Regions from separate parts of the Solwaraspora sp. WMMD1047 genome, predicted to be linked through region 2. Evidence: riboswitches for the same ligand, from Rfam matches in the RefSeq annotation. Region 2 holds a riboswitch; each other region holds the start of a gene.

Region 1 (10,415 bases), 6.8 Mb from region 2:
GACCGTGCCGGCGCTCAGCCGGGTCATCAGCTCCCGGATCCGCAGGTTGTCCGGGCCGATCCCCTCCAGCGGATTTATCGCCCCGCCGAGCACGTGGTAGCGGCCCCGGAACTCGCCGGTCCGCTCGATGGCCACCACGTCCTTGGGCTCCTCCACCACGCAGAGCACCTCGTCGGTGCGGCGCGGATCCCGGCAGATCCGGCACTGCTCCGACTCGGCCACGTTGTAGCAGGTGGTGCAGAACCGGACCAGCTCCTTGACCCGGCGCAGCGCGGTCGCCAGCCGGGTGACGTCGGCCGGGTCGGCCGAGAGCACATGGAAGGCGATCCGCTGGGCGCTCTTCGGACCCACCCCGGGCAGCCGACCCAGCTCGTCGATCAGGTCCTGGATCGCACCCTCGTACATCTGGGGTTGCTCAGAAACCGGGCAGGCCGAGGCCGCCCATGCCGCCGGTGACCGGACCCATCTTCTCCTCGGTCAGCTTGCGGACCGCGTCGTTGGCGTTGTGCACGGCCGCCAGGACGAGGTCTTCGAGGGTCTCCACGTCCTCCGGGTCGACCGCCTTCGGGTCGATCTTGACGGCCTTGACCTCACCGGCACCCGAGATCGTCACGGTGACCAGCCCGCCGCCGGCGGTGCCGGTCAGCTCGGCCTCGGCCAGCTCCGCCTGCGCGGAGGCGATCTGCTGCTGCATCTTCTGGGCCTGCTTCATCATCTGCTGCAGGTTGGGCTGTCCACCCGGGCGCACGGCGTCTCCTCGGTCGATCCAACTGTCGACCCCAGCCTAGTCGGACCGGTCGCGGCGCAGGTCGCCAGACATCCTGCCGGCCAACTGCCGGTCAATCTCCTGGAACCGGTCCGGCCGGCGGACATACCGTCCCGGTAGCCGACGCCCGAATGGAGTTGCGGGGGCTCCATTCGGGTCGAGCGCGGGACAGGACCGACATCCCGTTCAGACCACCTCCGGCCGGTCGAGATTGGATCGCCATGACCGACATCATCGTTCGCCCCGCGAGGGACCTGCGCCGGGAAGTACCGACCGACACCTCCCCGAACAGGATCGAAGATCTTGAGGAGGTCCGGCGCTACCTCGACGCGATCGACTTCAGCGCCCTGAAGGAACGCCTCACCCGCGGCCGCGACATGCTGGGCAACGACTGGAGTGCCGCACAGGCCGACTACTTCGAGCGACTCTACAAGAACTGGCTGTATCTACAGCGCCGCTACGAGGGTGAGCTGCTGCCACCGCACATCGACGTCGAAGAGTTCTGGCACGGGCACATCGTCGACACCCGCGCGTACTTCGCGCACTGCGATCGGATCTTCGGGTACTACCTCCACCACGATCTCCACCACGATCGGGAGAACCACTCGGCCGGGTGGCAGCAGACCCAGCGCAGGTACCACACCGAGTTCGGCGAGTACATCTACGACTTCGGAAGGTAGCGCCGACACCCGCGTGGCTCGACAAACCGGAACCGCATCCAGTAGAACATCGACTGAGACAACCTCCCAGCGGCGTCCACGACCGTCGACGGGAGCCGATGAGTCGCGAATCGGTGGGGATGCCCCGTTTTCGGTCAGTTGGTGGCGGCGTACCGGCGACGGCTCGGCCTGACCCAGGAGGACCTGGCCGCGGCCACGGGCCTCAGCGTACGCAGCATCCGGGACGTGGAGAGCGGCCGAGTGGTCCGCCCCCGCCCGTCCACCGTCCGGCTGCTGGCGGACGCGTTCGAGCTCTCCGCCGCTGACCGGGACCGCTTCATCGGCGCCGCCGACCCGGACGGCCCCGGACCACGCGCCGAACGCCCGCAGCAGCTACCCCTGGCGGTGCCGGAGTTCGTCGGCCGCCGGGACGAGCTAGCCGTCCTCGACGCCGGCCTCGCCGAGGGCTCGGCCGGCGCGAAGAACGTGATCATTTTCGCGGTGTCCGGCATGGCCGGCATCGGCAAGCCCGATACCGGAATGTGACACACAAACCTTGTCGCTTAGTTCACTGTTTGCGCGGGTGTCGGCTGCGGATGGCCGGCCGGTGCTGCCGGGGGTTGTCGATCCGGTTCCTGTCGCTGGCGTGGGATTCGTCGTGCCGGCTGCGCCGTCTGCCTCCGCTGAGGAGGTGGACCGGTGAGCTGGTCGGCGCCTTCAGAAGGCCAATCTACTCGGGCGGGCGGCAACATCGACGTCGAGCCGGGTCATCCCGGTTGGTGTGACCGTTCCCGGTGTACTGCCGACCCCGCGAGCCAGGCCGACGGGTACCGGCCGGGTGTCGGCGGCGAGCACCGGTCGGCGCCGATTGGTCTGGACCTGACCACTGTAATCGCCCTCGCGCCGAGGGTCGGCGAGGCGTATTTGACGCAGGCTGTAGCCCCGTGGCCGTGCGAGACCTACCTACACGTCCAACACGCCGGCCACGAGATCGCGATGAGGGCGCGAGACGCGTCGCGGTTGTTGTCCGCGCTCCAGCTGCTCAGGACCGAAGCCGAGGGCGGGTGGTCGCGGTGAGGAGCCGCACGGATCGGATCTTGACGGCGGTGACGGCGGTGTTCGTCGCGGGGTTGGCAGTCGTGGCCGGGGCGATCTCGTTCGCCCACATGACCGAGCTGGCGAACACGTACGGGCAGACGGGTTGGAAGGCTTACGCCTTCCCGATCAGTGTGGACGGGCTGGAGATCGTGGCCAGCCTGTACCTGGTGGTACAGCGCCGCGCGGGACGTCCAACGGGCTGGACACCGTGGGTGGCGCTGGTCATCGGCACGGCGGCCAGCCTGGCGGCGAACATCGCGGTAGGCGGACACGACCCGATCGGCAAGGCGTTGGCCGGGTGGCCGGCGCTGTCGATGCTCGTCGCGGTCAAGCTGCTGTTCGGCATGATCGACCACAGCCAAGATGATCAACCGGCCGTCCCGGACGATCAGCGGCCGTCTGCTGATCGTCCGGCCGTCCCAGGGACGGTCCCGCAGACCGGCCCGGACAGCCGACCGTCGTCCGGGCCGGCACCGGACGGGCGGACCGGTATCCCCGGCCCGTCCGAGACCGGCGGGACGGGCCGGGCCATCGGGCTCACCTCCGGACGGTCGGGCGGCCGAGCCTCCACACCGCTGTCGGTGGGCCAACGCACCGTGGCGCACTTGCTGCCAGCCGCGCGGACCGCTTCTGCGGCGTTGGCTGCCACGGGACGCTCCCTGTCGCGAGACAGGCTGGCCGACGCGATGCGCAACGACGGGCACGGCGTATCCAACGAACGCGCCTCACTCCTACTCAAAATCCTCCAGGCAGAGCAAGACGTTGCCACGATCAGCGCGGGGTTTGCCCCGCCGCGCCCGGAAGATCTGACCCTGCTATCGGAGGAGGTGGCGTAGCTCTCCGACCGTGTGTCGCAAGTTCGAAACTTTCCGGAAGCGCCAGCGCGGGGACCTGACCAGCAGCAACGTAGCCGGAGCGCTAATGTCTGTCGATGCAAGAGTTGAACCGTCCCCCGGAAACCTCTCGGTAACGCCTGCCAGGTCGCCTCCGAGATGACCAGCGGCGATGTGCGGGCCTTCGCCGACCGCAGCTATCAGGCGGCAAGGCGGCGTGCGAACGCCGTTGCAGTGGCCTTGGCATGTCGAGACTGTCGTGCCGGCAGGAGGTGGTAAACCGGACGCACGCGGGTTCAGGGTGCAGCACCCTCGGGTTGGACCTGCTCGCTGATTCCTGGTTCCGACCTCCCGACCTTGCTGTTTCTCAATGGCGCTGACCGATCGAGACGTGGGCACACGCTGCAGTGTCCGGTATCGCAACCGGCTGGATCGGTGTGCGTCCGGTAGAGCAGGCAGCAGGTCCCGTTGACCATTGACGTGGTACCGGAATGGAGACGAGGACGGGTTCGCAACGGCACGCGTGCTGCGAGATGGTCGGTCAGCCGGGCGGCTGCGGCCCAGGCGTCGGTGGGTTCGCGGCCGGTGGCCAGGGCACGGTGGTGGATCTGGTCGGCGACGTGTCCCCACATTCCGGGCAGCCCGTACCGGGTGAAGGTCGCGATCTGCGTGAAGATTGGGTCGAGGAACACGATGAGGCCGGCCGCCGCGGCGGCGAGCACATCGTCGCTGGTGGTCAGTCCAGCGTCACCGGAGCAGCGCGTCCGGGCTCCGACAATGGCGACGGCGTCGAACCATCGACCGTCGGGATGGACTCGGGCGTATACGGGTCCGCCGTCGAAAGCCCACACGGCATGTAGGCCGATGGCTGCGGCGGCGAGCGGTCCGGCGACCGCGTGGGCGAGATACAGACCGTGGAAGGCGCCTGCGACACCCCGGTCGCCGTTCGCATCGGCAGCGAGCATCGCTGCCACCGACTGCCGTGCTGGCTCCGGCCGGGCGAGCGCGCCCACGTCCACCCACTCCCGGCCGTCGTCAGGCAGCTCGCTGGTGATGTGCAGATCGCCGCACCAGGTGGTGACGGTGGTCAACACGTCGTCGAGCGGGATCACCGTGCTGCGCCCGGGTCGTCAGAAGCGGTCCGGGTGCAGGGCCCTGGCGATCTGTGCGGCGGTGTCGGCGTTGCGGATGCCGCTGAACAGGCCGGGGAACGGTACGACGATGAATCGCTTGTCGCGGACGGCGGTCACGTCGGCGAGGGCGGGCGCGGCGGTGTATTTGTCGACCTCCTTCTGACCGTCGGCGACGGTCATGTCCTTGCCGCAACAGGGGGCCAGGACGATCACGTCGGGATCGCGGCGGACGAAGTCCTCCACGGAGACGCTGGCCTGCCGGGTTGCGATGTCGGCATAGGCGTTGGTGCCGCCGGCGATCTCGATGATTTCCTGTGTGATGCCGCTACCACCCTGCACGCTGATGGTGCCGTCGTCGCGCAGGGTGCCGACCGCGACGGTGACGGAGGTGTCGGCACCGCGAACCCGGGTGCGGGTGTCGTCGACGACCGCTTTCATGCGAGCAATGATGTCGGCTGCGCGGTCGGGCGCGCCGAGCAGTACGCCGACCTGGGTGATGTCGGTGTAGGTGGTCTCGAATGTGGCTTTCTTGAGTTGCAGCGGCTTGCCTTCGCCGGGTTCGGCGGCTGGGCACCATTCGCCGAAGACGTAGCTGTTGATGTTCTGCGCCGCGAGGTCGTTCTGGCTGCCGAGTACGTCGGGAGTGAAAGCGTCGTTGAACGCGCTGAGCACGAAGTCCGGTGTCAGCGAGTAGAGCCGTTCCTTGCTCGGGTAGTCGTCGTTGTAGGGCACTGTGGCCTGCGCGGCGGCATACTCGGGCAGAATCTGGTTGTCCAGGAACGCGGTGCCGACCAGGCGGTCGCCGGCGCCGAGGGCGTGTGCCAGCTCGATCGCAGGATGGAAGACCGCGAAGATGCGCTGCGGCGGGGCGTCGAGAGCGATGGTGCGCTGGCACGAGGTCACGGTCACCGGGCCGGTGGAGGTCGGCGCGGCAGCGGAGGCGCCGGTGGCGGCCGAATCGGAGGTGCTGGTGCAGCCGGCAAGCGCGAGAAGGCTCACAAGGACGGCCGCGGTGCTGCGGCGGGGGTTGATCATCGTGTCGGTTCCGATCGGTCGAGGATTTCGGGCAGGGCGGTAAAGGCCGTGGCCAGATGTTCGAGTGCGTCGATGTTGGCGGCACTCTCGACGGTGTCGCGTAATGGCAGGACGACGGTAGGCAGTGCGGTTGTCCGCCAGGCGGCAAGTTCCGGCCGGGCGTGCAGCAGCTCGAGTTTGCGGACGACATCAACGGGTCCGTAGTCGCTGACGAGCAGCACGTCCGGTGGTGCCGTGACGGCGAGCCGGCTCCACGGTTCCCAGCCGTAGGTGAAGGGTCGGTCGGCGGTGATCAGGGTTCCGCCGGCGCGGTGCAGCAGATCGTTGAGGACAGCGGCGCCTCCGGCGGTGAGCACGTCGCCGTCGCGGGGCATGTCGAGGACGAAGACGCGTAGCGGGCGTGCCCGTCCGGCCACCGCGTCGATGCGCTTTTGCCAGGCGGTGGCCACCGTGGCTGCGCGGTCGCCCGTGCCGAGGATGCCGCCGAGGGCGAGAAGGTCGTCGACGGTCGCCTGGATCGTGGCCGGCGTGACGACAGGTGCATCCTCCAGGGCGGCTTCGGTGAGCAGGAAGGTGCGTATGCCGTGCGCGGCGAGGGCGCCGCGGGGGCCGAGGGCGTCGTCGCCGAACGCTTCGTTGTCGCCGGCCACCACGAGATCAGGCGCGTACGCGGTGAGGTCGGCGAGCGTTGGGAAACGGCGTGGCAGCAGCGGTATCCGCGCCCGTGCGTCGGCGGGAAGCTGTGACCAGCCGCCGTCGGTGTCGTTGGCGGCCACCACCCGATCAAGTGTGCCGAGGGTGTCGAGCAGGGAGAGCGGGCCGCTGTCGACGGTCACGACCCGTCGTGCCGGGCGGCGGTCGTCGCCGACGAGGCCGGGCCGGTAGGTCAGGGGGTCACCGGTCATCGCGGTCTCCGATGGGGGCGTACACGATCTGGGTTCCTCCGGTCAGCGGGTTGACGACGGTGGCGGCACGGACGCCGAAGATCTCCTCGATCAGGTCGGGGCGTAGCACCCGCTCCGGTGGGCCGTCCGCGACGAGCCGGCCGTCGTGCAGCACGTGCACGGTGTCGCAGTAGGTGAGCGCGAGGTTGAGGTCGTGTACGGCGGCCAGGACGGTCAGGCCGAGACCACGCAGCAGCCGCAGCACGTCGTGCTGGGCGGCGACGTCGAGGTGGTTGGTCGGTTCGTCGAGCACCAGCAGCTCGGCCCGCTGTGCCAGTGCGCGGGCGATCAGGACCCGCTGCCGTTCACCGCCGGACAGCGTGGTGAAGGCCCGCCCGGTCAGATGGGCGGCATGGACGCGCTGCAGGCAGGCGGCCATCCAGGCATGATCGTCGGCGGTGTCGGATTCGAAGGCCCGCTTGTGCGGGGTGAGGCCGAGGGCGACAACGTCGTCGACGCTCATCTCCAAGGCGTGGTCGCGTTCCTGCAACACGACGGCGAGTCGCCGGGCCAGCGTCTTGGGGCGCATGCCCGGCACGCTCTCGTCGTCCAGCCGGACGTCACCCGGATACGGCCGCAGCGCGCGGTAACCGGTGCGCAGCAGAGTGGTCTTCCCGGCGCCGTTCGGGCCGAGGACGCCGGCCAGGGCGCCGCGCCGGACGGTGAGTGACACCTCGTGGACGAGGTCACGGCCGCCGAGGTGCACAGTGACGGTGTCGAATTCGAGGATCATCCGGCGCCGTCCGCGACCCTGCGGCGCAGCAACCAGAAGAAGAACGGGCCGCCGCACAACGCCGTCAGCACGCCGAGCGGGAGCTCCCGGGGAGCTGCCACGGTCCGGGCGGCGAGATCGGCCAGCACCAGGAACGATGCGCCTGCCAGCATCGCCACGGGCAGCACGATTCGATGGTCGCTGCGCCCCAGGACGAGCCGTACCGCGTGCGGGGCCATCAGCCCGACGAACCCGACGGCCCCGGCCCCGGCGACGGCTACCCCGGTGATCAGGGAGCCGACGACCAACAGCAGGGAGCGTTCCCGGGTGGTGTCCACGCCGAGGGTGGCGGCGGACTCCTCGCCGCCGGTGAGCGCATTGAGTGCTCGCCCCCGAGCCTGCAGCACGACCCCACCGGCGAGTACGACGGCGATGGTCAGGGCCACGATGTCCCAGCGGGCGCCGGCGACGGTACCGAGCAGCCAGAACAGCACACCGCGAACCGCCTCGTCGTCGGGGGAGGTGATCACCAGGTAGCTTGTCGCTGCCGACAGCACGTACGACACCACGACACCGGCGAGCACCATCCGCACGGGTCCGGTCCTCCCACCGCCGCGGCCGAGCGTGACGACGAGCAGCACCGACAGCAGCGCGCCCAGGAACGCGCCGGCCGGCAGGGCATACACACCCCAACTGGACAGCACGCCGAGCAGCGCCACGGCGGCGGCCCCCACCGAGGCGCCGGAGGAGACGCCCAGCAGGTAAGGGTCGGCCAGCGGGTTGCGCAGCAGTGTCTGCATGACCGCGCCCACCGCGGCGAGCCCGGCGCCGACGGCGGCGGCCAGCGCCGCCCTCGGCAGGCGTACCAGCCATACGATCTGCTCGTCGCCGCGTGGCCAGGTCACCGCGACCGGGTCCAGCAGCAGCCCGCCGGTGTGATTCCAGGTGACCCCCCACACCGTGGTTGCCTTGACCTGGACCGGCCCGAGGCTGACCGCCGCGGTCAGGCAGGCGGTGGTGACGACGAGCAGAACACCGATGACGGCGATGGACGGCAGCCTACGGGCGGGCACGCCCGCGCCCACCAGCCATCAGGCGTTGTTGCGGGTGCCTCCGGGGAGGCATGACATCGACCACGGTTTCTCCACACCTCGTAGAGCCGTTGCACAGCAAGTCGTGGTCGGTCTTCTGACTCCCGGATCGTCGCGGGCACCCCGCCTTCCCGGGCCGCAAAGCCCAGTGGCGTCCTGTACGGGTACACACTTCCCCGGTCACAGCTGCGAGGGCAGTGCCGGATTCGCACCGGCTTCCCACTACCGCGACTTGGTTCGGACGACCGGAAGGTAACACATGCCACGCATGCCACGCACCTGCCGACCTGCTGCGTCCCGTCGCCGTGGGATCAGTGCGGCAGCGGCGTGAGCCGCAGCGCGCCGGCGTCTGCGAGAGCCTGCCCGAGCCGAGCACCGCCGAGAAGCGGGAACGCGGCCGCAGCATTGCTGTAAAGGCCGGGGACGACCACCCGCACGACCCGCAGCCCGGCCGCACGAACATCGGGTGTGGTCACGTTGACGGCGACGACGTCGAAACCCTTCGCGCGTACGGTGTCGACGAGCAGCCGGGCACGAAGGGTTGCCGTGGCGGCGGGCTGACCGGGGCTGATCGGTGCCGGTTCGGCCGGCCATCCGTCCACGACTTCGATCAGCGCGTGTGCCAGCCGCGGATCGAGGTATGCCTGCATGTGGCAGCCGGGGTCGGTGGCGTCGTGCCAGTCGCTGCGATAGTCGTCGAGGTAGGCGCGGTCGGCGCGCCAGGGTTTCAGTGGGCTGCCGGGGGTTGCGGCCACGGCGGCGAAGGCACCGTGGGGATCGTCGAGATCGCGCATCACCATCTGGATGTGCAGCGCCTCGGCCAAGGCTTTGCCGGCGGCGGTGTCGCTGTCGGGGTGGCAGGCGGTGCCGAGGGTGACGTATCCGTCGGCGGTGTCGTGCACCAGTGCTCCGAGGACCGGCATCCCGAGATCGGAGGGGAAGCGGCAGAGCCTTGTCCGCAGCTTTCCATCGGCGCCGGCGGCCAGGCCCGCCAGCCGGTCCGGCATCGGCAGACGCGTCCCGGTGCGGCTGGTCATCCAGGTCAGGGTCATCGCGTCCCGTTCGATGGCTTCGGCCAGCGCGCTGGCCACGGCGGCGTCGGTCGAGGTTCCTGCCCCGATGCCGGCGTACGCCGTGGCGACGGTGGCGGGCAGGTCCCGGAACAGGTAGCTCGTCCACACCAGTGCGGCCGGAACCCAGACCGGTCCGCCGTCGGGCAGCCGATGGCCGCAGACCCACTCGGCGGGCAGATCGTGGGTGAACGGCACGAACGGAAACCCGGCGGCGGTGTACTGGCCGGTCGCGTACAGCGGCAGCCCTGCCGGGTCGATGGCCTGCTCACCGCAGTCGGTCAGCGTGCGCCACGACGCGACACGCAACCCCGGCGGGACCAGGTTGCCGCAGTAACGTTCGACGGCTTCACCGAGCGCTGCGCCGGTGGCGGCGCCCGGATCCCACAGCGCCGCGCCCATGCCGGACGGGTCGCTGCGCCACCCGCTGAACGCCGTCGTGTCACTGATGACCGATCGGACCAGGTGCAGGGCCTGCGGCAGGCGGGGGTGACGAGGATAGGGCTCGATGCGGCTGACCACTCCGGTGCGGGGGTCGACGAGCGGGCTTCCCGAAGTCACGAGTACGGAAGGGGGTCGAGTACCAGGTTCTCCTCGCGCAGCGGTGCGGGCGCCCACCCGAGGCGGGCCGGTTCGTCGTACAGCCGCGCGACGCCGAGCAGCGGGAACGCGGCAGGTGCGTAGGCGGCCAGGCCGGGCACGACGACTCGTGCGACGTGCAGTCCGGTGGCCCGGACGTCGTCGGTGGTCAGGTCCACCCACCACGGTTGCAGCCCGGCGGCTCGGATCGCCGCCGACGGGCCGTCGCTGGCGCGGAGGCGATCGTCGAGTTCGGCGGCGTGCACTCGGTCGTGTGGCTGTCTCAGGCGAGGAAGGAGCCGATCCTGCACCGCTGGGTCCAGGTAGTACTGGGTGTGGCAGGCAAGATCATGCAGGTCGCGCTGACCGCTCCGGTAGTCGAGTGCGTACGCGCGGTCAGCGCGGAACGGCCGGTACGGGTGGGCGTACGCCGCGCCGTCGGCCACCGCCTTCCACAGTGGTGATTGCGGGTCGAGGAGCTCGGCCGCGACGGCG
Region 2 (10,415 bases):
CACCCTGCGGGTCGGCGAGGTGATCGACTTCGTCGCCGCGCACTACGCCGACCCGCTGCCCCGCGCCGACCTGCTCGACCGGTTCGACCTGGCCGACCTGGTCCGCCGCCAGACCGGTGGGCTCTCCGGCGGGCAACGCCGCCGGCTCGCGGTGGCGCTCGCCTTCGTCGGCCGCCCCCGGCTGGTCGTCCTCGACGAGCCGACCACCGGTCTGGACGTGGCCGCCCGGCACGCCCTCTGGGAGGGCATCCGCGCGTTCCACGCCGACGGCGGCACGGTCCTGCTCAGCAGCCACTACCTGGAGGAGATCGAGGCGCTGGCCAAGCGGGTGGTGGTGCTCGGCCAGGGCCGGGTGCTGGCCGACGACACGGTCGAGGCGGTCCGGGCGATCGTCGGGGTGCACCGGGTCAGCCTGGTCACCGGCGACGAGCTGCCGAAGCTCGCCGGGCTGGTCCGGGTCGAGCGGACCGACGGGCGGACCCACCTGCTGACCACCGACCCCGACCAACTCGTCCGGGACCTGGTCGGTTCCGGGGTCCCGTTCACCGGGCTGGAGGTCCGGCCCACCTCGCTGGAAGAGGCGTTCCTGACCATCACGGCCGTCCCCGACCAGCCGCTCGCCGCAGACCGGAGGTAGTCAGGTGTCCCTCGTCCTCGTGCACGCGCGTTACCAGCTACTGGAGACGGTACGGATCCCGATCGCCCTGGTCGGCAGCGCCTTCTTCCCGGCCGCCTCGATGCTCTTCTTCGTCGTCCCGTTCGCCGGCGGCGACCCCGTCGGCGCGCTCTTCGCGACCGCCTCGATGATCACTTTCGCCATCATGATCAACAACATCTTCCAGTACGGCATCGGGGTGGCCGAGGACCGCGCCCAGCCCTGGGACCCCTATACCCGGACCCTGCCGGCCGGGCCGGCACCCCGGTTCGCCGGCCGGATCCTGGCCGGCCTGACCATGACCTTCATCTCGCTGGTACCGGTGGTGGTGATCGCGGCGGTGGCGACCGAGGCCACCATCACCCCGCTGAGATTCCTGCTCGCCGCCGCCATCGTGCCCGTGGTGGCGATCCCGTTCACCCTGATGGGGCTCGCCATCGGCTACGCGCTGCCGAGCAAGGCCGCCGTGGTCGTCGCCCAGCTCGTCTTCTTCCCGCTCGCCTTCGGCGGCGGCCTGCTCAGCCAACCCGACCAGGCACCCGGCTTCATCGAGACCATCGCGCCGTACCTGCCCACCCGGGGGGCGGTGGAGCTGATGTGGGCGGCCGTCGGCGACTACTCGGTGAACGTCACCTCGCTGACCATGCTCGGCGTCTGGATCGCCGTCTTCGCCGGGCTGGCCGGCTGGGCGTACCGGCGCGACGAGGGCCGCCGGTTCCGGTGAGCCGAACCGGCCCGGCCCGGGGCGAGTTCGGGCGAATGCTGGCGCGGGGTCCGGCGCGGCTGCCACTATCCGCGGAAGGGGCGGCCAGCCGGGTCGCCGGCCAGCCGAGGAGCGATCCGACATGACCGAACCGCCCCCGCCGAAGCCCGTCATCGCCCCCGGCGTACCGAACTGGGTCGACCTGGGCACCTCCGACCTGGCCGACGCCATCCGCTTCTACGCCGGGCTGTTCGGGTGGACGGCGCAGGTGACCCCCCAGCCGGAGGCCGGCGCGTACACCATCTTCCAGCTCGACGGGGTGGCGGTGGCCGGCGCCGGCCCGCTCTTCGGCGAGGGCCAGTCGACCGCCTGGTCCACCTACCTCGCCACCGACGACGCCGACCTGGTCGCCCGGCGGGTCGAGGCGGCCGGCGGCACCGTGCTGACCACGCCGTTCGACGTCCCGGACCAGGGTCGGATGGCCGCCTTCCAGGACCAGGCCGGGGCCGCCTTCTCGGTCTGGCAGCCGCTGGGCATGCCCGGCGCCGGGGTCTTCAACGTCCCCGGCTCGCTGAGCTGGAACGAGCTGACCACCCGCGACCCGGACGGGTCGAAGGTGTTCTACGAGGCGGTCTTCGGGTGGGCGGCCGAGGACCAGCCGATGGGGCCGATCACCTACACCGGCTGGCGGCTCGGCGACCGGGTGATCGCCGGCATGCTGCCGATGGTCGGCGAGGAGTGGGGAGACCTGCCCGCGCACTGGATGGTCTACTTCGCGGTCGAGGACGCCGACGCCGCCGCGGCCCGGGCCGAGGAGCTGGGCGGGACCGTCGCGGTGCCGCCGAACGACCTGCCGCAGGGGCGGTTCGCGGTGCTCACCGACCCGCAGGGCGCGATCTTCTCGGTGATCCGGCTCAACCCGGCCGGGTAGGCCGGACCGGGACGACAAGCGGGCCGTGTTCCCCGTCGACCACCCGCACCCGGGCCCGGTAGTGGAGGGCCAGCAACCGTTCGGTGAGCACCTCCCGCGGCGGGCCACTCGCCACCACCCGCCCGCCGTCGAGCAGCACCAGGCGGTCGGCGTACTCGCCGGCGATGGAGAGGTCGTGCATGGTGGCCAGCACCGTCAGGTCGCCGTCGCGACGCAACTGGTCCACCAGCTCCAGCACCTCCTGCTGGTGTCCGATGTCCAGCGCGCTGGTCGGCTCGTCCAGCAGCAGCAGGGTGGCGCCCTGGGCCAGCGCCCGGGCCAGGAAGACCCGCTGCCGCTCGCCGCCGGAGAGGGTGGCCAGCTGGCGCTCGGCGAAGCCGGCCAGATCCAGCCGGTCCAGCACCTCCCGGACCGCAGCCAGGTCGGCCGCCGACTCGCGGCCCAGCGGCGGGACGTACGGGGTGCGACCGAGCAGCACGTAGTCGAAGACCGCCATCCCGGGCGGCACCACCGGGGACTGGGCCACCGTGGCGACGATCCGGGCCCGGTGGCGGCGGCGCAGCCGCGCGGTCGGCGTACCGAAGAGGGAGACCATGCCCGCCGCGGGCAGCAGGCCGCCGACGGCGCGCAACAGGGTCGACTTGCCGGCGCCGTTCGGGCCGATGACAGTGACCCATTCGCCGGGTTCGACGGTGAGATCGACGCCGTCGAGCACCGGCCGCCCGCCGAGGACGACCCGCAGCCCGGCCAGGCGCACCGCGGCCGAAGGGGTCGGGTTGGCCGTCATGCCAGCGCCCGCTTGGTGGTCCGCAGGACGAGCACGAAGAACGGCGCCCCGAACAGCGCGGTGACCACCCCGATCGGAATCTCGGCCGGGCTGGCCATGGTCCGGGCGACCAGGTCCGCCAGCGCCAGGAACGCTCCGCCGAACAGCATCGACAGCGGCAGGATCGCCCGGTAGCTGGTCCCGGCCAGCAGCCGGACGAGGTGCGGCACGATGATCCCCACGAACCCGATCAGGCCGGAGACCGACACCGCCGCCGCGGTGCCCAGCGAGGCCGCGCCGATCAGCAGGTAGCGGGACCGCTGCGGGTGCAGGCCCAGGCTGGCCGCCTCCTCGTCGCCCACCGACAGCACGTCCAGCTCCCGGCGGTGCAGCAGCACCACCGCGGCGGTGACCGCCGCGTACGGCAGGAGCAGCAGCACGTCGTGCCAGCCGGCGGTGGCCAACCGGCCGAGCGTCCAGGAGTAGACCTCCCGGATGCTGTCCGCGTTGCGCTGCAACAGGTAGGTCTGGCCGGCCGTGAAGAAGGCGGAGACCGCCACCCCGGCCAGGATCAGCGTGGCCGGCGACCGGTCCCGGCCGCCGGCCGCGCCGAGCAGGTAGGTCAGCAGTACCGCCGCCAGCGCGCCGACGAACGCGGCCAGCGGCACGCTCACCGGCAGCTCGGCGGTGACGTCGCCGGTGCTGTCGGCGCTGTCCGGGCCGGCGCCGAGCCGCAGCGAGATCACCGCGGTCACCGCCAGCCCGGCCCCGGCCGCCACCCCGAGCAGGTACGGGTCGGCGAGCGGGTTGCGGAACACCCCCTGGTAGCAGCCGCCGGCCAACGCCAGCATGCCGCCGACCAGCAGCCCGAGGACCACCCTCGGCAGCCGCAGCTCGGTGACGATGGCCGCCTCCCGCTCGGTCAGGCCGCTCTCCAGGCGTACCCCGGGGAGCAGGTCGAGCAGTTCCCGGGCGACCCCGCCCGGTGGCAGGCTGACCGGCCCGAACGCCAGGCCGGCCAGACCCGCCAGCCCGACCGCGAGCAGCCCGACCGCCAGCCACCAGGGCCGCAACCGGGCCACTCTCACGGCCGGTCGCTCACGCCGGCACCTTGGCGACCGCGTCCACGATCGCCCGGACCAGGTCGACCACCCGGGGCCCCCAGCGGGAGGCGATGTCGTCGTCCAGGGCGACGACCCGGCCGTCCCGGACGGCGCTGATCCCGGCCCAGCCGCCGCGCGCGGCGACCGTCTCGGCCGACTGGGCGCAGCACTTGGTGTCGGCCAGGAAGACGAAGTCCGGGTCGGCGGCGATCAGCACCTCCTCGGAGAGCTGCGGGTAGCCGCCGGCCGCCCCGTCGGTGTCGGCCGCGTCGGCGATGTTCGCAAGGCCCACCATGGCGAACAGCGACCCGACGAAGGTCTTGCTGGTCACCGTGTAGAAGGTCGGGTCGAGCTCGTAGTAGTAGGTGAGCGGCTCCGACCGGGTGGGCAGGTCGCCGACCAGCTTGCCGATGTCGTCCTTCATCCGGGTCACCACGTCGGCGGCGGCGTCCCGGTTGCCGGTCAGGGTGCCCAGCTCGTCGAGCTGCCGGTAGGTGTCGTCCAGGGTGACCGCGGCCGACGCCAGATAGACCGGGATCTTGAGCTGGGTGAGTTGGTCGACGACCTTGTTCGTGTCGTTGGCGAGGACCACCAGGTCCGGGTTCTGGGCGGCGATCGCCTCCGCGTTCGGCTGGAAGCCGGAGAGTTCGGTCCGGGGCGCCTCGGGCGGGTAATTGGAGTTGTCGTCGACCGCCGTCACCTGGCCGCCGGCGCCGATCGCGAAGAGCATCTCGGTGGCGGTCGGCGACAGCGAGACGATCCGCTCCGGGCGGGCGTCGAGGGTGACCTCGCCCACCGTCACCGGATAACTGGCGGCGCTGCTGCCACCGGTGGCCGGTTCGCCGGCGGAATCGTCGGCGCAGCCGGCGAGGGTCAGGGCCACCGCCGCGAACGCGGCGGCCAGAATTCTCGGGGTACGTCTCATCGGTCCTCCTGTCGGTCGAGGATCTGGTGCTTCGCCGACAGGGGACACCGCTGCGCGCCGCCCGCCCGCGAGGCGCCCCTCCTCGAGAGCGCTTGTCGCGACCAGTCCGCAGGCGACCTGGCTCGGCCCCCCCGGTCAGAGGGGCATCACAGTTGCGGGACAGCGCCGGATTCGCACCGGCTTCGCTACGGGGTGGTCGGAAGAACGGTAACGCACCAGGTCCCGGCCGATCCGGTCGGCCGGGACCCGGCTGCGTCGCGGGTCGGTTCAGGAACTGGTGATGGTGACGTTGTCGACGGCGGCCTCGACCAGGCTCGCGGTGGCGGCGTCCGCCGCCGACACCACGATCCGGACCGACTGCCCGGCGTACGGGGTCAGGTTCAGGTTGGCCACCGCCCAGCTTCCGTTGCGGTTGGTGGCCGCGCCGGCCTGGCTGAACAGGGTGGTCGTACCGCCGCTGTGCACCACGCTGACCCGCAGGTAGTCGGCGGACGACGAGTTCGAGCCGTGCGCGAGATACCAGGCCAACGAGAGGGTGAGGGTGCCCGAGGAGGGCAGCGCGATGGCCGGCGACTGGGCCGTGGTGACCCCGCCGTCCAGGTCGTAGTCGCCGGCTCCGGAGCCGGCCAGCCGGCCGGTGACCAGGTCGTTGCTGCCGGCGTACGGGGTGAGCTGCTTGGCGCCGCTGGAGTTGGTCGCCTGGGCGGCACCCCGCTCGAAGGCACCGGTGGTGGCGGTGTCGGTGCCGGCCGGGTTGACCGTCCAGCCGGTCGCCGTCTCGAAGGTGTCCGACCAGACGGTGGTGCCGCCGCCGGTCCCGCAGTACTCGGCCTGCTTGCCGATCGCCCGGTACGGGCAGTCGGCGTACTCGCTCAGGATCAGCACCGCGTCCCGGTTGCGGGAGGTCTGGGCGGAGATCACCTCGTCGGGCGGGTAGAAGCCGCCGCCGGAGGCGGACCCGGGGTACATCTCGAAGGTGTACGCCCAGATGCCGTGGGTGGCCCACATCCAGTCGATGCTGCTGCCGTCGGTGATGTAGAGGTCGGAGGACTGTTCCGGGGTGTAGCCGTTGGTGGCCGCCAGCTGGGAGCCGATGGTGGCGAAGGTGTTGTACTGGTCGGCGCTCATCCCGGGTGCGGTGTTGGCGGTGGTGTAGCCGTACGGCCAGAGCACCAGCTGCGAGTAGGTGTGGAAGTCGATGTTGGCCTTGATCTGCTGCGTCCCGCCGACCACCCGGCTGTTGACGAAGTTGCGCAGCGCGCTGGTCTCCGGCGCGGAGAACGCCGACGGGCCGCGGTAGGTGTCCGACGAGGTGGACGACGACGAGCCGCCGCAGCAGCCCCAGTTGAAGCTCCAGTTCCGGTTCAGGTCGGTGCCCACGTAGGACGATCCGCTGTTCGGCTGCCGGTTCTTGCGCCAGGAGCGGTAGGAGCCGGTGGCGATGTCGTACTCGCTGCCGTCGGGGTTGACGGTGGGGATGATCCAGAGTTCCCGGGTGTTGACGACGTTGGTGATCCGGGAGTCGCTGCCGTAGTTGTCGGTGAACATGTTGAGCAGGTAGACGGCCATCTCGACGGTGAGGTGTTCGCGGGCGTGCTGCTGGGAGTTGAAGAGGATCTCCGGCTCGTTCTCGTCGGTGCCGACGTTGTCGGAGATCTTCACCGCCATCAGGTCGCGACCCTCGTACGAGGAGCCGATGCTGATCTTGCGGGCGATGCTCGGGTGGTCGGCGACCACCTTGTTCACGGCCGCGGTCAGCTCGGCGTAGTTGTGGTAGGCCGAGTCGGCGGGTGGGAAGTCGAGGATGCCGACCCCGTCGTCGGACCGGTCGGGCAGCGCCGCGATCGCCTCGAGTTCGAAGCCGAGCGCCTGGATCGCCCGCGCTTCGGCGCCGGTCGCCGAGACGTGCAGGACGCCGTGTTCGGAGTAGTCGATGGCGGCGCCGGTGCGGGCCACCGCGTTGCGGTCGGCGAGCGTACGCGGGCCGAGCACCCGGTACTGGGCGGTGGCGACGCGCTCGGCGCTCTGCTCTGGACTGGGTTGGGCCGCGACCGGGTCGGTCACGATCGTGAACAGTCCGATGGCGACCGTGGTGGCCAGGATGATCGTCCGGCGAAGCGCCGCCGGGCCGGCTGATGGCCGGCTGTCAGGACCGCGATGGGGCATGCAAAACCTCCCGGGGTGGCGGAGGATCCCGCTCTGTGGGGACAGCGCACCACCCCGGGCATGGTCATATCAATAACGGTCACTCTGCGTTCCATGCCAACATGATCGTCACGCCGGCAAAGAGTTACCGCGACGGCGGCGTGGGAGAAGGATTTCGCCGCCGCGATCCACCCTTCAGCGCGAGGTCTGATCCGCGTCCGGGTCCGGCGGCGGCTGATCGTCGCCGGCCAGCGCCGACCGCAGCCGCTCCCGCTCGGCCCGGCGCCGGTCGGCGGCGCCCGCCAACTGCGCCGCCATCTCGTCCCGCCAGCCACGCAGCAGGAAGAACGACAGCGCGGCGGAGAAGACCACCGCGAGCATCAGCTTGAGGAAGATGTTCATCTGGATCGGCCACAGCGCCAGCGCCACCGCCAGGAACAGCCCGATCCGGCCGAGGGTGTACTTGACCGCCGGTTTCACGACTTCTTCTCCGTTCCGCCGGTACCGCCGGCCAGCAACCGCACGCCGGAGAACCAGACCACCGCGTACGCCAGGGTGGCGACCGCGGCGGCCAGCGCCCCGGACCACAGCGGCGCGACCCCGTCCAGCAGACCCGCCGCGAGCAGGCCGGAGGCGATCGCGAGCGCGAACGCGACAAGCGCCGCGGCGATCCGGGCCGGCCCGGACCGCCAGGCCCGGAACTCCTCCACGAAGAGCCAGGCCGGCAGGATCACCGCCAGCCAGCCGTTCGCCCGGCCGAACTCGCCGAGTCCGATCAGGTCGAACACCCAGTCGAAGAGGATCAGCGCGAGCAGGCCGATGACGAAGCCGGCGGCGACCACCCCGGCCAGGTCCGCCAGGCCGACGATCCGTCCGTCGGCGTCCCGGCGGGGGAATCCCGCACTGTTCGTTTCATCAGCCATGACCAGACGAGGGTACGCGACCAGCCGGCCCGTCCGCCCGGCATGCCGGGCGCAACGCGGGTCAGGCCCAGACCTGCTGCGGTTGCGACCGGCGGTCGGCCAGCGACGGCGGCGCGTCGTACTCGCGGACCACCTGGTAGCGGGTGTCCCGTTCGACCGGGCGGAAGCCGGCGTCCCAGATCAGGTGCAGCAGGTCGTCGCGGTGCATGGTGTTCGGGGTGCCGTAGGAGTCGGCGTCGTGAGTGATCTTGTATTCGACCACCGAACCGTCCAGGTCGTCCACGCCGAAGTTCAGCGACAGCTGGGCGACCGACAGCCCGTGCATCACCCAGAAACACTTGACGTGCGGCACGTTGTCGAACAGCAGCCGGGAGACCGCGAAGGTCTTGAGCGACTCGGCCGGCGAGGCCATCGTGGTGCGCGCCTGGATCCGGTTGCGGATCACGCCGTCCGCCGAGTCCACGAAGTCGTGCTGGTAGCGCAGCGGGATGAAGACGGTGAAGCCGCCCGTCTCGTCCTGCAGTTCCCGCAGCCGCAGCACGTGGTCGACCCGGTGCCGGGGCTCCTCGATGTGCCCGTAGAGCATCGTCGACGGCGTACGCAGCCCCTTCGCGTGGGCCAGCCGGTGGATGCGCGACCAGTCCTCCCAGTGGCAGGCGTGGTCGACGATGTGCTGGCGCACCTCCCAGTCGAAGATCTCGGCGCCGCCGCCGGTGAGCGACTCCAGGCCGGCGTCGATCAGCTCGTCCAGGATCTCGTCGGCGGGCAGCCCGCTGATCTTCTCGAACCACTGCACCTCGGTCGCGGTGAACGCCTTCAGCTTCACCGTCGGCAGCGCGGCCTTCAGCTCGCGCAGCACCTTCGGGTAGTAGCGCCACGGCAGCGTCGGGTGCAGCCCGTTGACGATGTGCAGCTCGGTGAGCTGCTCGTCCTGCATCTCCTTGGCCTTGCGGACCGCTTCCTCGATCCGCATCGTGTACGCGGCCTTCTCGCCCGGCTTGCGCTGGAAGGAGCAGTACGCACAGCTGGCGCTGCAGACGTTCGTCAGGTTCAGGTGCCGGTTGACGTTGAACATCACCCGGTCGCCGTTGCGCTCGGTCCGCCGGTGGTGGGCCAACCGGCCCAGCCAGGCGAGATCGTCACTGGCGTAGAGGTCCTCGCCGTCGCGCCGGCTGAGCCGCTCCCCGGCGTACACCTTCTCTTCGAGCTCGCGCTTGCGCCCGACGTCCATGCCAGCCCCTGCCCCTTCCACCGCGGTCCGGCGAGTTTCACCCGCGGTTGCGGCTTTCGAGCCTACGTCGGCCGCCCGGCCGGTGCCGATCTGACCGGCCGGTCAGCGACGCACCTCACCAGGCCAGCCGGGTCGCGACGACCCGGCGTTCATGGAGTTCTCAGGGTCCCGTTACCCGCTACCGCATCGACATCGACGACAGATTGAGGTAAGACAAAGTGGGACGTCGAGCGACACACGATGCGATACCTCGGCCGCGCTGCGGGCGCGGCGTAACAACGCCGGACGGGGAGAACATGGCCCAACGCAGGCACCACCCGAAACATCGAAGTGGAACGATCTCCCCCCGACTACGTCCGGTCCTCTGGTCGGCGATGCTCGCCGCCGCCGGAGCCGTCGCGTTCGCAACCCCCGGGTACGCCGATCCGACGCTGCCCAACACCGTCCCCGACCCGGGCTCCCGGCCGGTGCCGTCCGGCTCGCTGCAACTGCCCGGCGCCACCCCACCGCCGGCCACCAATCCCCTGCCGGCCCCCGTCAACGGACCCCTCGCGGCACAGGTCACCGCGCTGCAGATCGAGGTCGCGACGCTCGCCGACCAACTGCTGGGCCTGGAACAGCAGCAGAACACCACGGCCAGCGCGCTGGCCGCCGCCGACCAGACCCTCCGGCAGGCCCGGCAGGCGCTGGCCGCCGCCCAGCAGTCCGCCGACGACGCGGCCGGCGAGGCACTCAAGGACGCCGCCGCGCTACCCCCCGGCGCGTTCGGCTCCGACCTGCACGGGCTGGGCTCGCTGAGCCGGATCGAACGCGGCGAACGCAGCGGCGGCGACACCACCGGACCGGCCCGCGAGCTGAACCGGGCGCGGGCGGCCGAGCAGGCCGCGTACCAGGCCTTCGTCACCGCCCAGGCGCAGGCCGACGCGGCCGACGCGCAGTTCGCCGCCGCCCAGGGCAACTTCCGCAAGCGGGAAGACGCGCTGGAGAAGCTGCGCCGCGACAACCGCGACAAGCTCATCGAGATCGAGCGCCT
Region 3 (10,415 bases), 6.8 Mb from region 2:
CCTCTCCGTGCCCGGGCCGCGGGCCGCGCTGCGACGGGCCGCGCTGGCCACCGTCACCGGCCTCGACCGGCACGGCGCCCCGGTCACCGTCTCCGGCACCGGATACCTGGCCCGCTGCCTGCAACACGAGACCGACCACCTCGACGGACTGCTCTACGTCGACCGGCTCCCCGACGCGCAGCGCGACGCTCTGCTGCGCGAAGCGGGACTGCGAGACTGAACCCCATGCCACTGGTGCTGGGCATCGAGACCTCCTGCGACGAGACCGGCGTCGGCCTGGTCCGCGACGGGACGCTGCTCGGTGACGCACTCGCCTCCAGCATGGACGAACACGCCCGCTTCGGCGGCGTCGTGCCGGACATCGCCGCCCGAGCCCACCTGCACGCCCTGCCACCCATGGTCCGCACCGCGCTCGACCGTGCCGGCGTCGGCTTCGGGGACATCACGGCGGTGGCCGCCACGGCCGGACCCGGCCTGGCCACCGCCGTGCAGATCGGCCTGGCAGCCGGTAAGGCGTACGCGCTTGCCCTCGGCGTGCCGTTCTACGGGGTACACCACCTCGCCGGACATGCCGCTGTCGACGCCCTCGAACACGGACCTCTGCCGCAACGATGCGTCGCACTGATCGTCTCCGGCGGGCACACCAGCCTGCTGCTCCTCGGCGACCTCGCCCGCGACCCGATCATCCACCTCGGCGACACCGTCGATGACGCGGCCGGAGAAGCCTTCGACAAGGTCGCCCGGATTCTCGGCCTGCCCTACCCGGGTGGACCCGCGATCGACCGGATCGCCCGCGAGGGCGATCCCACCGCGATCACCTTCCCCCGACCGATGACCGGACCCCACGACCCGCCGTACGGCTTCTCATTCTCCGGGCTGAAGACCGCCGTCGCCCGCTGGGTTGAGCGACACCCAGGCCCGGTCCCGGTCGCCGACGTCGCCGCCTCCTTCCAGGAAGCCGTCGCCGACACCCTGTCCCGCAAAGCCATCGCTGCCTGCCGCACCCACCACACGGAAACCCTGCTCATGGTCGGCGGCGTCGCCGCCAACAGCCGCGTCCGCGCGTTGACCGCACAGCGCTGCACCGCCACCGGAATCACCCTGCGGGTGCCCCGACCGGGACTCTGCACCGACAACGGAGCGATGATCGCCGCGGTCGGCGACCTGCTCGTCCGCGCCGACACACCACCGAGCCCGCTGACGCTCGGCATCGACCCCAGCGCCGTCCTGCACGGCGCGATGATCCCCTCCTGACCCGAAACGAGGCCGGCACCCGGATGACCACCGAGACCCACACCCACGAACACGGCGACACCGCACCCCACACCCACCACGCCGAGGAAGTTCCGCACACCCACCCCGACCCCGGCGTCGACCCGCACACCCCGTTGCCCGCGGAGCCCCGCGCGTTACGCATCGGCATCGGCGGCCCGGTCGGCTCCGGCAAGACCGCGCTGGTCGCCGCACTCTGCCGAACCCTCGCCGCCGACGTTCGCCTCGCGGTGGTGACCAACGACATCTACACCACCGAGGACGCCGACTTCCTGCTCCGCAACGGCGTCCTACCAGCCGACCGGGTCCGCGCCGTCGAGACAGGCTGCTGCCCACACACCGCCATCCGAGACGACATCTCCGCCAACCTCGACGCGGTCGAAGATCTGGAGACAACCCTCGGCCCTCTCGATCTGATCTTCGTCGAGAGCGGCGGCGACAACCTCACCGCCACCTTCAGCAAGGACCTCATCGACCTGCAGATCTTCGTCGTCGACGTCGCCGGCGGTGACAAGGTCCCCCGCAAGGGCGGCCCGGGCGTCACCACCGCCGATCTGCTGGTCATCAACAAGACCGACCTCGCCCCCCTTGTCGGCGCGGATCTGTCCGTCATGGACCGCGACGCGAAGGTCCGCCGCGGCGACCTGCCCACCGTCTTTCAGTCACTCACCACCGATGACGGCGCCACAGCAGTCGCCGAATGGGTCCGCGCCCACCTTTCCCGGACACACTGACACGACCCGAACGGACAAGAGTCACACCGTTCGGGTTGGTGGCACCGCGACGAGAGCCGTTCACGACTCCACTCGACCGACGGCTGGTGCGCTGAATTCCACCGGTGTGTCGAAGGCCGCGCGGCGGGCGGCGCGGCGGAGCACGGCGAGGACCGCTGGGCCGGCGAGCAGGATCGCGATTCCGTTGGTGATGGCACGGCCGGTGTCCCAGCCGAGAGTGGAGGTGGTGAGGGTGAAGAGAGCGAACCGGTGGAGGTTGTCCAGGACGGCGTCGCCGGGGACGAAGTCGAGCTGGGTGCCTTGCGCGAGGTACGGCCAGAACCACATGTTCATGAGGAAGCCGTAGCCGTAGGCCGCCAGGATCCCGTACAGGGTGAGGATGGCGACCTCCAGCCGGCCGCGTGGGCGGCGTGGGAGCAGGCCGGCACCGAGACCGACCCAGGCGGCGGCGACCATCTGGAACGGTAGCCACGGGCCGACGCCGGCGGTCAGCAGCGCGGAGGCGAACAGGCTGGTGCAGCCGAGGACGAAGCCAAAGCCGGCGCCGAACACCCGTCCGGCGAGCACGAGTAGGAAGAAGACGGTTTCGATGCCGGCGGTGCCGGCGCCGAGTGGCCGGAGTGCGGCGTTGACCGCCGACAGCACACCGAGCATGGCCAGTGTCTTGGAGTCGATTCCGCCGGAGGTGAGTTCGCTGAGCACGATGGCGATGAGCAGTGGGAGGAGCAGGACGAACATCAGCGGGGCGTCGGTGGTGTGCGCGGTCGCCGTCGGGTCGGGAGCGGCGAACAGCGGCCAGAAGAACATGGCCAGACCGGCGGCTGAGGCGAGGCCGAGGACCAGGGCGGCGCGGATCGGGATCCGGAGCAGGGTTCGGCGCCGGGTCGAGGTGGGTTCGTCGACGAGTCCGGCGTTCATGGCGCATCGTTGGCGAGCGCGGCCGCCACCTGGTCGACGGTGAGCCACGGCAGTGGCGCGAGGATCTTCGCGACCTGCGGTGCGAAGGCGGGTGAGGCGATGAGTACCTCGGTGGCCGGTCCGTCCGCGACGATTTCCCCTTCGGCCATGACCAGGACGTGGTCGGCGGCGGTGGCGACGAATTCGACGTCGTGGGTGGCGACGACGACGGCCCGGCCCTCGTCTGCGAGGCGGCGGACCATTGCGGCGAAGTGTTTCTTGCCCGGGTAGTCCAGGCCGCGGGTCGGCTCGTCGAGCAGTACGACGGGCGGGGCGGCGGTCAGTTGGACGGCCAACACGAGCGCCAGTTTCTGCCCCTCGGACAGGTCCCGGGGGTGCTGCTGGTCGTCGACCCCGGGGACGAGTTCGTCGAGCAGGCGACGGCAGGTCCCGTCGGGGCGATCCGACTCGTGGTCGGCCTGGGCGCACTCCGCGGCGACGGTGTCGAGGTAGAGCAGGTCGCTGGCGGTCTGCGGGACGAGGCCGACGAGGGTGCGGGCCTGCTGTGCGGGGCGGTCCCGGGGGTCGGTCCCGCGGACGTCGACCCGCCCGCCCTGGCGCGGGCCGGAGCCCTGCAGCGCCCAGAGTAGAGACGACTTGCCGGAGCCGTTGCGCCCCATCAGCGCGGTCACCGTGCCGTCGGGCAGGTCGACGTCGACGCCGCGTACGGCGATCGTTGGCCCGTACCGGACGACGACCTGCCGGGCGCGTAGCTGGACCGGATGATCGGGGACGGGCCGGGCCGGTGGCGGGGGCACGGTGGCGAGCCGGGTACGGAGCCCGTCGGCGCGGCGGCGGGCGTCGCGCACCGACAGCGGTGGGGGGTCCCAACCGGCGAGGCGGCCGAGTTCGACGACGGGTGGGGCGACCGTGGCGGTGGCCAGTACCTCGCTGGGGGTGCCGGATCGCACGGTGGTGTCGCCGGGGAGGTAGACGAGCCGGTCGGCGTACTGGACGACCCGTTCCAGGCGGTGTTCCGCCAGGACGACGGTCATGCCGAGGTCGTGCACGAGGCGGGTGACCGCGGCCAGCACCTCCTCGGCGGCGGTGGGGTCGAGCGAGGAGGTGGGTTCGTCGAGGACGAGCACGCGGGGGTGGGCGGTGAGGGCGGCTCCGATCGCGACCCGTTGCTGCTGGCCGCCGGAGAGGGCGCGTAGCGGGCGCCTGCGCAGGTCGGCGATACCGAGCAGGTCGAGCGTCTCCTCGACGCGTTTGCGCATCACGGTGGTGGGGACGGCGAGTTGCTCCATCCCGTAGGCGAGTTCCTCTTCGACGGTGTCGGTGGTGAACCCGGCGAGCGGATCCTGACCGACGACACCGACCAGGTCGGCGAACTCGCGCGGTGGATGGTCCTGGGTGCTGCGCCCGGCCACGGTGACCCGGCCGCTGAGTCGGCCGCCGGTGAAGTGGGGGACGAGCCCGTTGATCGCCCGTAGCAGGGTCGACTTCCCGGCGCCGGTGCGTCCCGCGACGAGGCACAACTCGCCTTCGGCGATGTGCAGCGTCACCCCGGTGAGCGTCGGCGATGCCGTTGGGGGATAGGAGACGGTGACGTCGTCAAAGATGATCATCTCGGCCGTTCTCCTGCGGCGGCAGGGGATCGCCCCGGCTCGTCGTGGACCTCGGCCGACGTGGTGACCGGGCCGGCCGGGTGAGTCTCGGGTGGCGGTGGCGCCAACCAGGCAGGCAGTCCGCCGATCAGGATCGCGACGGCGGGCAGGGGTGCGATCTGCGGCCACCGCAGCGGGTTCAACGACGGGTAGAGGTCGGCCGGGTCGATCCGGGTGGTCAGGTAGAGGCCGGCCGCCGCGGCGATCCCACAGGCCGCGACCAGTACTTCGGCTGCGCCGAACCGGTCCGGGCGGTAGGTGGTGCGTAGTACCCGCCGGCCGCTGATCGCCAGCCCGGCCGCCGCGAGCAGCGCCCCGGTTGCGAGCATCGGCGCTCCCAGGTAGCGGGGTGTGGTCGCGTCCATCAGCGCGTACATGCCGACGCAGATCCCGCACAGGCCGCCGAGCATCAGGGCGCCGGTCAGCGCGTGCACCGCCGACGGTTGGTTTCCGTGTCGGCCGTAGCCACGGGAGTCCATCGCGGCGGCGAGGGCCAGGGACCGGTCCAGGGCATCGGTGAGGACCGGGATGACGATCCCACGCAGTGCGCGCATTCCGCTGCGGGGGGCACCGCGCAACCGCCGGGCCCGCCGTACCCGCAACACGCTCTCCACCAGTTGCGGTGCGACGGAGAGCGCCACCACGACGGCGGTCCCGACCTCGTAGAGCGCCCCGGGTACGGCCCGCAGCAGCTGTTTCGGGTTGGCCAGGGCGTTGGCTGCTCCGAGGCAGATCACCATGGCGGCCAGCCGTAGTCCGTCGTAGGCGCCGCCGAGCAGTTGTTCGGCGGCGACCGGGCCGAGTAGCCGGATCCCGGCCGCCCATTCGGGCAGTGGGAGCTGGGGCAGGGTGATCAGGATGTGGTCGCCCTGGCCGCCGCCGAAGATGACCCGGAACAGGATCCGGGAGGACACGATGAGCGCGCCGAGCCACAGGTAGAGCCGGAAGCCGAGTGCCCACGGGGCGTCCGTGCGGCGGGCCGCGACCACATGGGCCGCCACGGCGATGATGAGCGCGAGTAACAGCGGGTTCGTGGTACGGGTCGCGGCGGTCGCCAGTCCGAGGGCCCAGAGCCACCACGCGCCCGGATGCACCGCCCGGGGCAGCCGGGCGCGGGCCGTCGGCATCTACTCGGCCCGCCGCCGACGTCGTGCTGCCACCGCTGCGGCGCCCGCGACAAGGACGAGCAGGCCGGCTCCGGCCACGGTCATGATCGGCAGGCCGGGACGCTGCGTCTGAGCCGGTGCGGTGTCACCGGTCCATGCCTGCGTCTGCCCACCGGTTTCCGTGGCCATGGCCGACGCGGAACCGCCGACGGACGGGGCGACCGACGACGTGACCTGGGTAGCGGGGTCGGTGGTGCCGGTGGGTGCGCCGGGTGGTGCCGGTGGAGTTGGCACCTGGGGGCCGTCCGGTGCTGCCGGCGGTCGACCGGCCGCCGGTCCCGACGTCGTGGGTGGTGCCGCCCTGGTCGGTGTCGGCGTCGCCGCCGGCGGTGCGGGGCGCACCGGGGCGACGCCGGGTGGCGGGCTGGTCGACGCCGACCGGTTCTTCGAGAACGACCACCCCTCGAAGCTGCCCGCCGGGGGTTTGCGGGCCATCACTCCCCGTTGGCTGTAGGTCCATGGCCCGCCGTTGGGCGCGTGCCAGTACGACCAGTACGCGCTCGCCGGTGGGGTGTCGATGCACGGCTCCTCGGCGGCGGCCGGCCGGCCCTCGATCCGGCAGATGAACGACTCGCCCCACCGGGTGGTGCCGGTGATCGAGATGCCGGCGTTCTTCAATGCCGCGTGGCCGGTGGCCTGGTCACCGACCGCGCATCGGACGATGGTGGGCCCGCCCAGTTCCTGGAAGTCGACCACGACGGTGACGCCGGCGGCGTCCGGGCAGAAGCCGGCCCGACCGGTCGCCTCGGCCGGGCTGCCCGGCGCCACGACGATACCGGCGGCGACGATCACCGCCGGGATGATCCGGACGAGCCGACGGATCAGTCCGCCGCGCCCGGTGCCCGCGTCGCTCCCCCGCTGGCCCGCCGCGGCGGTGACGCAGGCGCCGGTCATGACATCCGGTCCCGGCGACGTCGGCCCGCCAGGAGCAGAGCGGCTCCGGCGGCGATCGTCATGACGCCGACCAGGACAAACGTCACGATAGAGGCTCCGGTGGTGGGCAGCGGTCCGCCACCGGGTGGGGCTGGGGGGGCTGGGGGCGTCGGGGTGCCGGTGGGGGCGACGGTCGGCGTCGGTTCTGGCGCGCCAGGGCTGGCGGTCGCCGTCGGAGTGGTGCTCGGGCTGGCACTCGGCGTCGGGGTGTCCGTTGGGGCCGTGCTGGGCGTCGGCGTGGCGGACGGCTCGGGCACCGGGCCTCCCGTGCCGATCTGACCGAGCGGTACCTGTGCCAGGCCGAGGACGGCCTGGGCGCTGGCCCGACGCCACTGGTCCAGTTCGAACTCTCCGATGCCGTTCGTGACCGCTGTGGCCAGCGCGTCGGAGGTGTACGCGATCGCGCCGACGTGGGCCGCCGCCGCGCCGGCGTTCGCCGGGGTGAGCTGCTGGGCGGCGATGAACGCGGCGGCCTTCGCCGCGGCGTCGCGTTCGCCGACGGCGGCGAGCGCCTGCCCACCGAGACCGGTGCTGTTGGTGTTGGGATAGTCGGTGAAGCCGGAGCCGTGGAACGATCCGTCCGCCGCCTGTTCCGCGAGCAGCCAGGAGGTGGCCGCGGCTACCGGCCCGGCGGTGCCGCTCGCTCCGGCTTCGGCGGCGGCGAGCAGGGCCTGGACCGCCATGGCGGTGGCGTCGACGTCCATGTTCTGTTCCGTCGCCGGATCATCAACACAGGACGTGCCGGTGGCACCGGGGTAGAGCCGGAACCCACCCCCGGGACACTGCTGTCTGACCAGGAAATCGACGGCCGGCTGCGGTACGCCGCCGGAGCGGGCCAGCCCGATCACGGCCAGCGACTGACCGAAGAGGTTGGACCCGGCCGCCGTACCCAGGTTGAGGTCGTGGAGCCAGCCCGCCCGGGCGCCCTCGTCGGACCCATGGATCAGGCCCTGGGTACGCGCCCGCCAGTCGTGCCCGCCGAAGTCGGTCGGATCCAGGCCGGCCGCGACCACCGCCACGAGCACCTTGGCCGTCGAACCACCGGTGATGAAATCTCCCGCCTCGGTACGGATGGCCGCGTAGCCGTCGGCGTTGGCCGCCAGGCTTCTGGTGATCGCGGCGACGGCGGCTGGCTCGACCTCGGCGGCGCGCAGGGCGAGCAGCGCGTCGATGGTCAGTCCCCAATCGCTACCGACGAAGCCTGGCAGTCCACCGTCGACGAGTTGGCCGGCCAGCCAACGGGATGCGGACCCGGCGGCGGTATCCGCCCCGACTCCGGCGGAGACGGCAACCGGCCGCATCGCCGGTGTAGCCGGATGGATGACGGCGATTCCGGCACTGGTGGTCAGGAACGCGAGGGCGGCAACGGCCGGAAGGAACCGGCAGAGCAGGCGACGAGCCATCGAGGGGACCTTTCGGGGAGCGGTGACCGGCACCGCATCCGCCCGCCGCCGATGGCGATGGCCGACCCGGGGCTCGATCCGTAGACCACGACGTGTGAGCCGCTCACTCCACGGTCGGGCATTCCGGCTCGCGGCGGTGCCTCAAGGGACACCGGTTCGCACACGGTTGCGGGTCAGCGCCGGCATCGCACCGGCTTCCCCCGACTGGGAGCAGATTCAGTTGTGACGGGCCGCTACCGAGTATGTCAGACGCGCGACGTCGGGACTCCTCACCCGGCGCCACCGTTGCCGGCCGATCGGACCGAATAGCGGATCCGCACAGTGGTTGACAGCCACCTCACAGTATTCGGCCCCGGCTGATCCCAGGTGGACCACGGCAGCGCCGTTGACGACCGAGACCCACCCCCCCACACTTTGCGTAGCAGATCAACACCTGTGCGTTGATGGGGGAAGTCCGGTCGGAAGCCGGCGCTGGCCCGCAACGGTAGGCGGCGAACCTCACGCCGCGAGCCCGAATACCCATCCACGCCCGGCTGCAGAAGGTTTCCCACCCGTCGTGGCCCACGGGTCGGGGCTACCCGGCGCCTCCCGGGTTGCTTCGGCACCCGGGCCGGAAAGGCGCCGTCCGATGGCAGCTCGCCGCCGCGATCGTTTCCGCCTCATCGCCACCAGCGTCCTCACAACTCTCGCCCTGACCGTGACCGCGGCCACCCCCGCTTCTGCGACGCCGCCGCAGACCCACAACCGGACCGACGCGGCCGCCGGCTGGCTCGCCCGACAACTGGTCGACGGTGAACGCCTCGAAGTCGTCTTCGACGGCGTCGCCTACCCCGACCAGGGCCTCACCATCGACGCGATCTTCACCTTCGCCGCCGCGAAGCAGGCCGACACCTACGCCACCAACGCGATCACCTGGCTCGCCGAACCCAGCGTGATCACCGGATACATCGGTGACGGCATCGAAGCCTATGCCGGAGCCACAGCCAAGCTTGCGCTCGCGGCCCAGGTCCGTGGCCTCGATCCAGCCTCCTTCGGCGGAGTCGATCTGATCACCCGTCTCACCGGCCTGATGGCACCGTCGGGCCGGTTTTCCGACCAGTCCGCGTTCGGTGACTACAGCAACATGTTCAGCCAGTCGTTCGCCGTCATCGCCCTGGACCGGGCCGCCGGGGCGCCACCACAAGCGGTGTCGTACCTGAGTAGCAGTCAGTGTCCGGACGGAGGCTTCCCCGTCCAGTTCGCGCTGGCCACCTGCACGAGCGACGTCGACGCCACCGCGATGGCGATTCAGGCACTGGTCGCGGCCGGTGAATGGCACGAAGCCCACGCCGCGTCGCAGTGGCTGGTCGCCGTCCAGGCCGCGGACGGCTCGTTCGCCGCGGGCGGGGTCGCCAACGCCAACAGCACCGGCCTGGCCGCCCAGGCACTGGTGACGACCGGTCGGCTGCTGACCTGGTGGCGTGCCCGCCAGTTCCTGCTCAGCCTTCGGGTCGACTGCCAAGGCGACCCCGGCGACCGGGGTGCGATCGCCTACGCCGCCAGCGGCTTCGATCCCAGCACCGCGCCCAGGGCAACCGCGCAGGCCGTACCAGGGCTTGCGGGGGCCAGCCTGGTCAACCTCTCCGCCACCGGCTCCCGGCCGGACGCACCGACCCTGGCCTGCACATGAGCTCGGCACCGTACGGAGGAACCATGACAATACCGATCCGCCGCCGGCTCGCGGCACTCGCCGCAGTCATCGTGCTGGTCGCGGGACTGGTCGCGGTCGACCCGCTGACCCGCCCCGCCCACGCCGCCGCCTGCGCACCCGGCACCGGCGTCACCGTCGTCGTCGACTTCACCGCCTTCGGCCTCGGCGTGCAGACCAACTGCTATCTCGGCGACCCGCCAACCGGCCTCGCCGCACTCCAGGGCGCTGGCTTCACCCCCACCGGCACCCTGCGCTGGGGCCTCGCCTTCATCTGCCGCATCAACGGCCTTCCCGTGCCGGCGGCCGAACCCTGCGTCAACACGCCACCGGCCAGCGCCTACTGGTCGTACTGGCACGCCACCCCCGGCGGTACCTGGGCATACAGCACACTCGGAGCGAGCAGCTACAACCCGGCGGTGGGAACGGTCGAGGGCTGGCGATTCGGCTCCGGCCAGGCGCCCTCCATCACCCCGCCCTGATGGTCGCCTCGGCGCGGAGGGTCAGCTTCCCTCCGCGCCGTCCAGCAGGGCCCGACGTAGCGACAGGCGGTGTTCCCGGCGGATCCGCGCCTCGCGGTAACGCCGCCGGTCCTCGTCGGTCTCGGGCAGCAACGGCGGTACGGGGCGCGGCTGTCCGTCATCGTCGATGGC

Evidence for each region. A riboswitch is a leader RNA that binds a small molecule or an ion and turns the genes downstream of it on or off. The one in region 2 is predicted to bind cobalamin.
Region 1: it holds a riboswitch for cobalamin, as region 2 does, so the genes downstream of both, O7627_RS32260 (iron ABC transporter permease) here and O7627_RS01250 (ABC transporter substrate-binding protein) in region 2, are expected to answer to the same signal.
Region 3: it holds a riboswitch for cobalamin, as region 2 does, so the genes downstream of both, O7627_RS32395 (prenyltransferase/squalene oxidase repeat-containing protein) here and O7627_RS01250 (ABC transporter substrate-binding protein) in region 2, are expected to answer to the same signal.

What each region holds. Positions count from the first base shown of each region.
Region 1 is NZ_JARUBL010000001.1:7,048,810-7,059,224, forward strand. Features, by position in the region: gene recR (recombination mediator RecR) at 1-405, opposite strand, end outside; gene O7627_RS32220 (YbaB/EbfC family nucleoid-associated protein) at 416-724, opposite strand; gene O7627_RS32225 (hypothetical protein) at 988-1,446, shown strand; gene O7627_RS32230 (helix-turn-helix domain-containing protein) at 1,588-1,971, shown strand; gene O7627_RS32235 (DUF2637 domain-containing protein) at 2,532-3,359, shown strand; gene O7627_RS32240 (hypothetical protein) at 3,653-4,468, opposite strand; gene O7627_RS32245 (ABC transporter substrate-binding protein) at 4,487-5,524, opposite strand; gene O7627_RS32250 (ABC transporter substrate-binding protein) at 5,521-6,429, opposite strand; gene O7627_RS32255 (ABC transporter ATP-binding protein) at 6,419-7,201, opposite strand; gene O7627_RS32260 (iron ABC transporter permease) at 7,198-8,253, opposite strand; cobalamin riboswitch at 8,341-8,536, opposite strand; gene O7627_RS32265 (YcaO-like family protein) at 8,583-9,959, opposite strand; gene O7627_RS32270 (YcaO-like family protein) at 9,899-10,415, opposite strand, start outside.
Region 2 is NZ_JARUBL010000001.1:271,752-282,166, reverse strand. Features, by position in the region: gene O7627_RS01275 (ABC transporter ATP-binding protein) at 1-637, shown strand, start outside; gene O7627_RS01270 (ABC transporter permease) at 642-1,379, shown strand; gene O7627_RS01265 (VOC family protein) at 1,501-2,289, shown strand; gene O7627_RS01260 (ABC transporter ATP-binding protein) at 2,273-3,076, opposite strand; gene O7627_RS01255 (iron ABC transporter permease) at 3,073-4,143, opposite strand; gene O7627_RS01250 (ABC transporter substrate-binding protein) at 4,154-5,083, opposite strand; cobalamin riboswitch at 5,173-5,314, opposite strand; gene O7627_RS01245 (M14 family zinc carboxypeptidase) at 5,351-7,249, opposite strand; gene O7627_RS01240 (DUF4229 domain-containing protein) at 7,424-7,708, opposite strand; gene O7627_RS01235 (hypothetical protein) at 7,705-8,151, opposite strand; gene mqnE (aminofutalosine synthase MqnE) at 8,213-9,382, opposite strand; gene O7627_RS01225 (C40 family peptidase) at 9,679-10,415, shown strand, end outside.
Region 3 is NZ_JARUBL010000001.1:7,076,845-7,087,259, forward strand. Features, by position in the region: gene def (peptide deformylase) at 1-220, shown strand, start outside; gene tsaD (tRNA (adenosine(37)-N6)-threonylcarbamoyltransferase complex transferase subunit TsaD) at 217-1,254, shown strand; gene ureG (urease accessory protein UreG) at 1,278-2,006, shown strand; gene O7627_RS32370 (ECF transporter S component) at 2,067-2,924, opposite strand; gene O7627_RS32375 (ABC transporter ATP-binding protein) at 2,921-4,534, opposite strand; gene O7627_RS32380 (CbiQ family ECF transporter T component) at 4,531-5,700, opposite strand; gene O7627_RS32385 (hypothetical protein) at 5,701-6,540, opposite strand; gene O7627_RS32390 (prenyltransferase/squalene oxidase repeat-containing protein) at 6,630-8,075, opposite strand; cobalamin riboswitch at 8,192-8,276, opposite strand; cobalamin riboswitch at 8,482-8,617, shown strand; gene O7627_RS32395 (prenyltransferase/squalene oxidase repeat-containing protein) at 8,704-9,744, shown strand; gene O7627_RS32400 (hypothetical protein) at 9,768-10,244, shown strand; gene O7627_RS32405 (acyl-CoA thioesterase) at 10,266-10,415, opposite strand, start outside.